3 regions of the Gynuella sp. genome follow, and region 3 is predicted to be linked to each of the others. Evidence: predicted binding sites of a transcription regulator. Region 3 holds the regulator's gene; each other region holds the start of a gene.

Region 1 (3,207 bases), on a different contig from region 3:
GGTAGTCATGTCTGCACGTTCAATATTTCGACCCAAGTGCAAAAAATGCCAACCGGCATCCCGGCTCATGACCCCTACCATTAAACCGACAATCTGCTGACAGGCACGCACAATGTGGTCCAGAAATTCATGACGGGAACCTTTGTTGATGCCAGCCGTTATATTCTCCCGAACAAACATGTTCAGCTCATTGATCAGTTCCCAGGTCTCACTGGGCAACACATCCCTGGATGTTCTGAGATTCTCTTTCACCCAATGTATCATGTTCACAATTGAGGAGGCGTTATTGGCATCGGCAATCATAAAGCGCAGGACATTACGTTCGTTACGCACTTTATACCTTCTTTCGAAACCTTCCTCCGAGCCATTGATGATAACCAGATTGTACCAACCCAGATTGATACCACTCGGCAAATCCAACAACAAACTGTTAAACACACTCAACAGCCTAGCAGTGTTTTCAACCCGTTCCAGATAACGTGCGGTCCAATAGACCCGTGCTGCAACTCTCGACAACATCACCGTTTCTCCATATCAACAATCCAGGTATCTTTACTGCCGCCACCCTGGGAGGAATTGACCACCAGAGAACCTTCTTTCATGGCCACTCGGGTTAACCCGCCAGTGGTGCAGTACATTGATTTGCCCTGAAGAATAAATGGTCTCAAATCCAGGTGTCTGGGTTTCGGTTGCGTTCCCTCAACCAAAGAAGGTGCCGTAGACAGTTTCAATGTCGGCTGTGCAATGTAGTTTCTGGGATTTCCAACAATCAGTTCAGCAAAGGTATCGCGCATCTTTTTAGTGCTGTGAGGGCCTACCAGCATACCGTAACCACCGCTTTCATTAGCCGGCTTAATCACCAGCTTATCGAGGTTTGCCAAAACATAGGACCGCTGCTCCGGATCTTCACACAGAAAGGTCTCAACATTCGGCAGTATGGCTTTCTCCCCCAAATAGTATTCAATCATTTTTGGCACATAGGCATAAACGACTTTATCGTCCGCCACACCTGCTCCCGGCGCATTTGCCAGAGCAACTTTTCCTGCTTTCCATGCCCGCATCAATCCAGGCACGCCCAAAACAGAATCTTTGTTAAAAACTTCGGGATCCAGAAATAAATCATCAATCCGACGATAAATAACATCAACTCTTTCAAGTCCTGAAATGGTTTTCATATAAACTATGTTGTCGTCATTGACCACCAGGTCGGATCCTTCCACCAATTCAGCCCCCATCTCCTGGGCCAGAAAAGCATGCTCAAAATATGCTGAATTAAAAATACCTGGTGTCAGGACGACAATCTGTGGTTGCTTGATCTTACGAGGTGACAAAGAGCCCAGCATCTTAAGCAACTCAGCTGGATATGCGTTATTTGGCAAAATGCGAACGGACTCAAACAACTCCGGGAATACCCGCTTGGTGATCGCTCTGTTTTCCAGCATATATGACACACCAGATGGCACCCTCAGGTTATCTTCAAGCACATAAAACTTACCATCCTCATCTCTGACCAGATCGGTACCACAGATATGAGCCCAAACACCGTAAGGAGGACTCACACCAATGCATTCCTTACGAAAGTTTTTTGATTCTTTAATGATGTGTGCGGGTACTATTCCATCCTTGATGATATTTTGATCGTGATAAAGGTCATTGATGAACATGTTCAGAGCTTTAAGCCTTTGTTTCAGCCCCAATTCGGTGCTCTGCCACTGTTTGCTATCGATGACGCGGGGAATAATGTCAAAGGGCCAGGAACGATCGATATTCTGCCCATCGGTATATACCGTAAAAGAAACGCCCATCTGCTGAATAGTAACTTCAGCTGCGTTGCGTCGTTCAGTCAGTTCCTGTTCTGTCAGCTTACACAAATAACCAGCCAGTTTCCGGCCAGCGGGTCTTGGTTTTCCTGGTTGTCGAATTAACTCATCATAGAACTGGTTTGGCTGGTATTCATTCCAATTTATACTCATATCCCGTCTCATTATTAATTGCGAGTTACGAACCGGCTTACGACAGTCTGTGGTTCAGTTGCTTATTACAGGGAAATAAGCCCGATAACTCTATTTCTGCAATTAATTTGCCAGCCAATAGATCCCGCTTTGGGAGCGGAGAAAATTTTCAGGATATAACGAAAACGACTACGTAGTAAGTTACAGAAAACGTCTTGGAGTGAGTAAGAAATGGAATTGAACAAAGATATAAGAGCTGTCTATGATGGACTTAAGCCTCGCACCAAAACAGCCCTTTTTTTAAACTGACAGAAAAGAGCGCACCAAAAAAAATACTACTCCTTAACGAGACCTGGAGATCAACTGATTAACGCCATCCGCCATAATTTGCACCCCTTCTCGAATTTTTTCTGCAGATAGACAAGAATAATTCATCCTGAGTTCGTTTCCATCCTCAGCACCAAGATAGAAGGTATCGCCAGGTACAAAGACCACCTTACGTTCCATGCAATAATCTAATAACGCCCGGGCAGAGAGGCTTTCGGGCAGTTTTAACCAAATAAACATACCACCTTCGGGATCACTGCAACTAACGCCTTCTGGCATCATTTCCTTAACCGCATCCACCATTGCTTGTTTCTGTGCTTGATAGTTATCAATGATACCGGCCAAATGAGGGAAAAAACTTTCACTGCTGACATACTCATGCAACACACGCTGACAAAAGCTATTAGTGTGTAAATCAATGGCCTGTTTGGCAATTAGAAACGGATCTATCAACGCCTCCGGTACAACAACCCAACCTAAACGAAAGGCGGGAACGACGGTTTTTGAAAATGATCCGAGCAATATCGTTTGATTCGGTAAAAGGCTCGCATAGCTCTGATAGCGTTGCTGGCTGAATTGAATCCAACCATATGGGTCATCCTGAATCAAAAAGCAATCTTGATCACGGAGCAAATCCGCAACAGCTTCACGATTTTGATTCGGGTGCGATAAACCGGTCGGGTTCTGAAAGTTTGGAACGCTGTAAAACAAGTGGGTAGAACATCTCAACGCTTTACGGATATCGTCAAGGTTCATCCCCTGCTCGTCCAGCCGAACACATTGCCATGCCGGACGGAAAAATGAAAAGGCCTGTATCGCACCCAGATAACCAGGCTGCTCCATGGCCAATGGATCGCCTTCATTTAACAAAACCTTACCGATCAGATCAAAAGCCTGCTGGGAACCATTGGTAATGACGATTTGTTCT
Region 2 (3,207 bases), on a different contig from region 3:
TGACGCAGATGGAGAAGTTCCATTTCTGGCCGATCCCCGTCAGGTGCTGGCTCGGGTGGTTGAGAAATTCAGCGCCCTTAATTACACCCCCTGCGTGGCCGTAGAACTGGAATTCTATCTGGTGGACCGCGAGCGTGATGCCAACGGCTTGTTGCAGCCCCCTATCTCTCCGGTCAGCGGCCGGCGCATGAACTCCAAACAGGTCTACTCCATGGATGACCTGGATGACTACGACTTTTTCATCCGCGAAGTTCTGGATACCGCCCACGCCCAGAACATTCCGGCTGATGCGGTGGTGGCGGAATATGCTCCGGGACAATTTGAGGTCAATCTGCCACACGTTACCGATCCACTGGAAGCAGCCGATCACGCAGTGTTATTGCGCCGGGTCATTCGTCAGGTGGCACGCAAACACGATATGGAAGCCACATTTATGGCCAAACCCTATATCGATGAGTCGGGCAGCGGCACCCACGTCCATGTCAGTCTGCTGAACGACGCTGGCGAGAATATTTTTGCAGCCGAGGATCCATTGCTGCATCCACCATTGCGATATGCCGTCGGTGGCTTACTGCAGATGGCCGATTCGGTACAGGCGCTGCTTTGCCCCAACATCAACAGCTATCGCAGACTGGCACCGGGAGCTTATGCTCCGACCAGCTACACCTGGGGTTATGACAATCGTACTGCCTCGATCCGTATTCCCTCTGGGGAGATCGAAGCCACCCGTATCGAGCATCGCATGAGTGGCGCCGATACCAATCCCTATCTGGCCGTTGCGGTAGTGCTGGCGGGAATCGGTGAAGGTCTGATGAAACAGATAGAACCACCGGAACCTATCACCAACAATGCCTACGATCAGGATCATCCTCAATTGGCAGATAATCCACGCGATGCGTTGCGGGCCATGGAGGCCAATGAAGAGATCAGTGCGTGGTTTGGAGAAGAGTTTTTAAGAATTTACAGTATCTGCAAATGGTCGGAAGTCAGTCTGTTTGAACGGCAAGTCACTGAACTCGAATACAGTTTGTTACTGCCCTACCTTTAAGCTGATTTTGCACCAAAACAAAACACAAAAACTTTGCAACGTTTTGTTTTGGTGCTAAAAAACCACCACTCTGTCACGAACACGCGATACCGACAGTACCATGGCAATTTTCCTTACCAGAATGCCCGACAATCAGGCATTTTCACTTAAAACGCCCCAAAAAATACAAACCAACCAGATAATCCTTCCTGAATGGTACGATTCATGCTCGTGCGACGCCCTGATTTGTCATTAAAGACCCATATCGAACCTATAGCGCCGAACGAGGCACTTAAAACGAGCGTTTGCTGACCATCTAAACGAACCAAAACAATACATCAGCAAATGGCTATGGCGCTGTATCTCATTGACACTGGTAAGAGGACATTTTGTGGATAGCACAGCAATTAACAATATCAGCGCTGCCATCACCACCCTGAGCCAGAGTACCGATACTCTGTTTCTGTTACTCGGCGCAGCAATGGTGCTGGCCATGCATGCAGGGTTCGCTTTTCTGGAAGTCGGCACCGTGCGTCATAAAAACCAAGTCAATGCACTGGTTAAAATCATCACTGACTTCGGCGTTTCCACCGTGGCCTACTTTTTTATCGGTTATCAGATTGCTTATGGCGAAAACTTTTTTGTGCCGGCCTCCGAGCTGGCGCAAAACCATGGTTATTCCCTGGTGAAGTTTTTCTTTTTGTTAACGTTTGCAGCTGCCATTCCTGCCATTGTTTCAGGTGGAATCGCAGAACGTGCACGGTTCTACCCGGTGTTAATTGCCTCGGCCTTGATCGTGGCACTGGTATATCCATTGTTTGAGGGCATTGTTTGGAACAATAATTTCGGCTTTCAACAATGGTTGATCGATCACTATGGATTTGCGTTTCATGACTTTGCCGGATCCGTTGTCGTCCATGCGGTCGGCGGCTGGATTGCCTTTGGCGCTATCGTCCTGCTGGGTACCCGTAAAGGTCGTTACCGCGATGGCCGGGTGGTGGCGTTTGCACCTTCAAATATTCCTTTTCTGGCTCTTGGTGCGTGGGTATTGGCAGTCGGCTGGTTCGGCTTTAATGTCATGTCAGCGCAAACCATTACCGGTATTTCCGGACTGGTAGCAGTCAACAGCCTGATGGCAATGGTGGGCGGCACACTGACCGCCATGGTGATCGGCCGTAAGGACCCGGGATTCATCCATAACGGGCCTCTGGCTGGGCTGGTGGCTGTATGCGCCGGATCCGATCTGATGCATCCGATTGCAGCGCTATTGGTAGGGGGCATGGCCGGCATTTTGTTTGTATTGGTCTTTACCACAGCACAAAACCGCTTCCCAAAATTTGACGATGTACTGGGTGTCTGGCCATTGCACGGCCTTTGTGGTGCCTGGGGTGGTCTGGCTGCCGGGATTTTTGGTCAGGAAACATTTGGTGGTCTGGGTGGCATCAGTTTTATTGCCCAGTTGTTGGGGACCCTGGCCGGTATTGCCATCGCTCTACTCGGAGGCTTTATCATTTACGGTATGGTGAAAGCTTTCATCGGATTGAGGCTAACTCAAGAAGAAGAATTCAATGGTGCGGATTTGTCCATTCACTATATCAGTGCGAATCCGGAAGAATAATCATACGGTGGTCCAGGGATGGACTGTCAGTATCAATAACGACATCTCCCACACTCTCAAACATCACGGCTCAATAGCCGTCGATTTATCTGTTTCATCAGAAGCCTATTGATGGAATCTTTGAAAAATGGCCTATTTCCGTGCAGGAGGCCGTCCGTTTCGTTCGAAGGCAGCCCTCTCTCTAGTCCTCATTGATACCAGTAAACTCCGGTTTTGCGAGCAGTGCTGACCGGTCTGCATCAAAACTATCCCTCTTTTTTTAAAGCTCCTGATAAGAATCTCTAGACCACATCACAAAAACAGGACGGCTACTCTTAAAGAACCTGCCGACAAAACATACCTCAACGAATCAACGAGTTGATGAGTATTTTATCGGCTTCTCTTGTTATCCCATGACTATATCTTCAGCACATACATATCAGGCCATATATGTTTGGTCGCAGCAAAAGTATCCAGATAAACACTTATGCCGATCGCCTCAACTCCTCAAACACATGTTTGTCAGGTTTAAAACTGATTTACTGGTCACAACAAAAACTTGATGCGTGTCTCTTTTATCTGC
Region 3 (3,207 bases):
GGAGATCCGAAAGGAGCTATCCGGTCAACAACGCAGGCAGGAACTCGAAAAACTGTTGAACGAATTCAATATTCAACATGTTCGCAAAAGTCTCGGAATGGCTTTATCTGGGGGAGAGCGTCGCCGAGTGGAAATCGCCAGAGCTCTGGCTATGGAACCCAAATTCATATTACTGGATGAACCATTTGCCGGGGTTGATCCAATTTCTGTCAGTGACATCAAGGAAATAGTGACACACTTGAAAAATCGCGGTATCGGCGTATTGATTACAGACCATAACGTACGCGAGACATTGGATATCTGTGAACGTGCCTACATAGTAGGTAATGGACATATTATTGCCGAAGGCAACGCAGAACAGATACTAGCCAATCAGAAAGTACGTGAAACCTATCTGGGCGATAATTTCCGCCTGTAAGATATGCAAATTTGAGAACCAATGAGTATATGAAGACTTCTCTACAACTCAAAATGGGTCAACATCTGACCATGACCCCCCAGTTGCAACAGGCCATTAAGCTGTTACAACTGTCCACATTGGATCTGCAACAGGAGATTCAGCAGGCATTGGATTCCAATCCCATGCTCGAAGTTGAAGAGGATAGCGAAGGACATCAGGATAATCATGAAAACGGTGTGTTAAAACACGATACAGCCAAAGAAAACGGCGCAACCGATTTCAGCGAAGCCCCCAAAGAAAACAACGGTAATAATGAAACCGAAGTCCGGGAAATAGACCAGGAATGGGGTGAAAATATCCCTGACGACCTTGCTGTGGACAGCTCCTGGGATGATGTCTATCAACATGCCCCAACGGGTCTGTCAGCTCCTGCATCCGATGATGACAATTTTTACGAAAATCAGAATTCAACCACTGACAGCCTGGAAGAACATTTGCGCTGGCAGCTGAATCTGACACCAATGTCTGACCGGGATCGCGCCATCGCATTTGCCATTCTTGACTGTATCAACGCTGATGGCTATTTAAATACGGATTGGCAAGAGCTGGTCGACTCACTGCAACAGGATATCGGCACAGAGGAAGATCCTCTGGATGTGGAAGAAGTGGATGCAGTATTACACAGACTGCAAATGTTTGATCCGGTAGGAGTATGCAGCCGTGACCTGCGCGACTGTCTGCTGGCACAACTAAAACAGCTACCGGAAACGACCCCGGCACTCAAAGAAACCATTCAACTGGTTGACCAGTATCTCAACCTGCTCGGTAGTAAGGACTACGCTACGATCATGCGTCGTATGAAAATCAAGGAAGATCAACTTAAAGATGTGATTGGCTTGATTCAGCAGCTGAACCCACGTCCGGGGGAACAAATTGCCCCGCTACAACCAGAGTATGTCATTCCTGACGTCATTGTGAGCAAAGACATAGAAAACCAGCGCTGGAAGGTAGAACTAAACCCGGAAATTGCACCCCGCTTAAGAGTCAATGCCAGCTATGCCTCCATGGTTAAGCGCGCAGATAGCAGCGATGACAACACTTACCTTCGTGACAACCTTCAGGAAGCAAGGTGGTTCATCAAGAGCCTGCAAAGCCGTAACGAAACCCTTCTGAAGGTGGCCACCAAAATCGTCGAACACCAACTTGGTTTTTTTGAATATGGTGAAGAAGCCATGAAGCCATTGGTACTGCATGATATTGCCGAAGCTGTGGATATGCATGAGTCCACCATTTCCAGGGTGACTACTCAGAAATATATGCATACTCCGAGAGGCATCTTTGAGCTGAAGTTCTTCTTTTCCAGCCACGTCAGTACCAGCTCAGGGGGAGAGTGCTCCTCTACCGCAATCCGTGCAATCATCAAAAAGCTGGTTGCATCAGAGAACCCTAAAAAGCCGTTGAGTGACAGTAAAATCGCTACGATGCTGGGAGATCAGGGAATTCAGGTAGCACGTAGAACAATCGCAAAATATCGGGAGGCGTTAAATATTCCCCCCTCAAATGAACGTAAACAACTGGTTTAGCTAAACAAGAATACATGTCAATCAGACTGTAAAAAAAAATGTAATGAGTGGTAAGGTCTAGGGAAATTCACTACCCAGATCAAGCATTTATCTACAACACAAGCTATTCTTAACAATAAGCCGGAACGCAGTTCCGGCCCCATAAAGATAAGTGGATGCCAAACATCCAAATAAACTGAGGAGAAGCCTATGCAAATCAATATCAGTGGCCATCACCTGGAAATCACCGATCCTCTCAAAGATTACGTCAAAAACCGTATAGAAAAACTGGAAAAACATCACGATCAGATCAGTAATGTTCAAGTTACCTTGTCTGTCGAAAAGTCCCGACAAAAAGCGGAGGCGCAAATTAATATACCAGGCACACAAATCCATGCAGATGCCACCCATGATGACCTCTACGCTGCTATTGATCTGATGCACGACAAACTTGACCGACAATTGCTGAAACATAAGGAAAAACATGTTAACCGGCAACATGGCCACTAATTTAAAAGCAGGTTTCTTTAATACTCATGCTTAAACAAATCCTACAACCCGGCTACATCTTTACAGATGTGGCCGCTACCAGTAAAAAGAAAGCATTACAGGATATCGCCGAGATGATCAGCCAGCTTGTGCCGGAACTGACATCTGACTATATTTTCGACAACCTGATCGCAAGAGAGCGGCTCGGCAGTACAGGTTTTGGTAATGGTGTTGCCATCCCGCACTGTCGAATCAGTGATTACGACAAAATCATTGGTGCTTTTTTCAGGTTGAAAGATCCAATTGATTTTGACGCTGTTGATAAACGTCCGGTGAATCTTCTGTTTGTGTTATTGGTTCCAGAGGAAGAAAAAACAGCTCACCTTGAGGTCTTGTCTCTGTTATCAGAAAAATTCAGTAATGAAACCATACGCAATAAACTGGCAACAATGAGCAAGGAAGATATCTACCAGTTATTCATCAATTCGTAACAGAACCAAAATTCCAGGGAAATAACTTCTCTCATGCGGAAGTCGCGTCCGGAGAGTTTGCGCGGGAGTTCTGTTGTTAATTGATGCTATCTTGAGAAGATGGATGTTGCACTCCCCCGATTGACATTGGAATGACTATGAAACTAATCATAATCAGCGGCAGATCTGGCTCTGGTAAAACCACCGTGCTGCAGTGCCTCGAAGACAATGGCTATAATTGTATCGATAACATGCCTGTCGCCCTGCTGCCTGAACTGACTCGACT

The links. Region 3 encodes sigma-54, which starts transcription at its own class of promoters, with help from an activator protein. Its sites were predicted from a motif close to TGGCACNNNNNTTGCTNT; they were not measured.
Region 1: the regulator sigma-54 is predicted to act here: its motif matches at 2,069-2,086, upstream of ACQY6I_RS12045 (circularly permuted type 2 ATP-grasp protein).
Region 2: the regulator sigma-54 is predicted to act here: its motif matches at 1,242-1,259, upstream of ACQY6I_RS06135 (ammonium transporter).

Annotation. Positions count from the first base shown of each region.
Region 1 is NZ_JBNKSF010000031.1:14,378-17,584, reverse strand. It holds gene ACQY6I_RS12050 (alpha-E domain-containing protein) at 1-519, opposite strand, end outside; gene ACQY6I_RS12045 (circularly permuted type 2 ATP-grasp protein) at 519-1,973, opposite strand; gene ACQY6I_RS12040 (PLP-dependent aminotransferase family protein) at 2,295-3,207, opposite strand, start outside.
Region 2 is NZ_JBNKSF010000016.1:28,965-32,171, forward strand. It holds gene ACQY6I_RS06130 (glutamine synthetase family protein) at 1-1,048, shown strand, start outside; gene ACQY6I_RS06135 (ammonium transporter) at 1,434-2,645, shown strand.
Region 3 is NZ_JBNKSF010000035.1:22,703-25,909, forward strand. It holds gene lptB (LPS export ABC transporter ATP-binding protein) at 1-418, shown strand, start outside; gene ACQY6I_RS13275 (RNA polymerase factor sigma-54) at 448-1,983, shown strand; gene hpf (ribosome hibernation-promoting factor, HPF/YfiA family) at 2,173-2,472, shown strand; gene ptsN (PTS IIA-like nitrogen regulatory protein PtsN) at 2,499-2,942, shown strand; gene rapZ (RNase adapter RapZ) at 3,080-3,207, shown strand, end outside.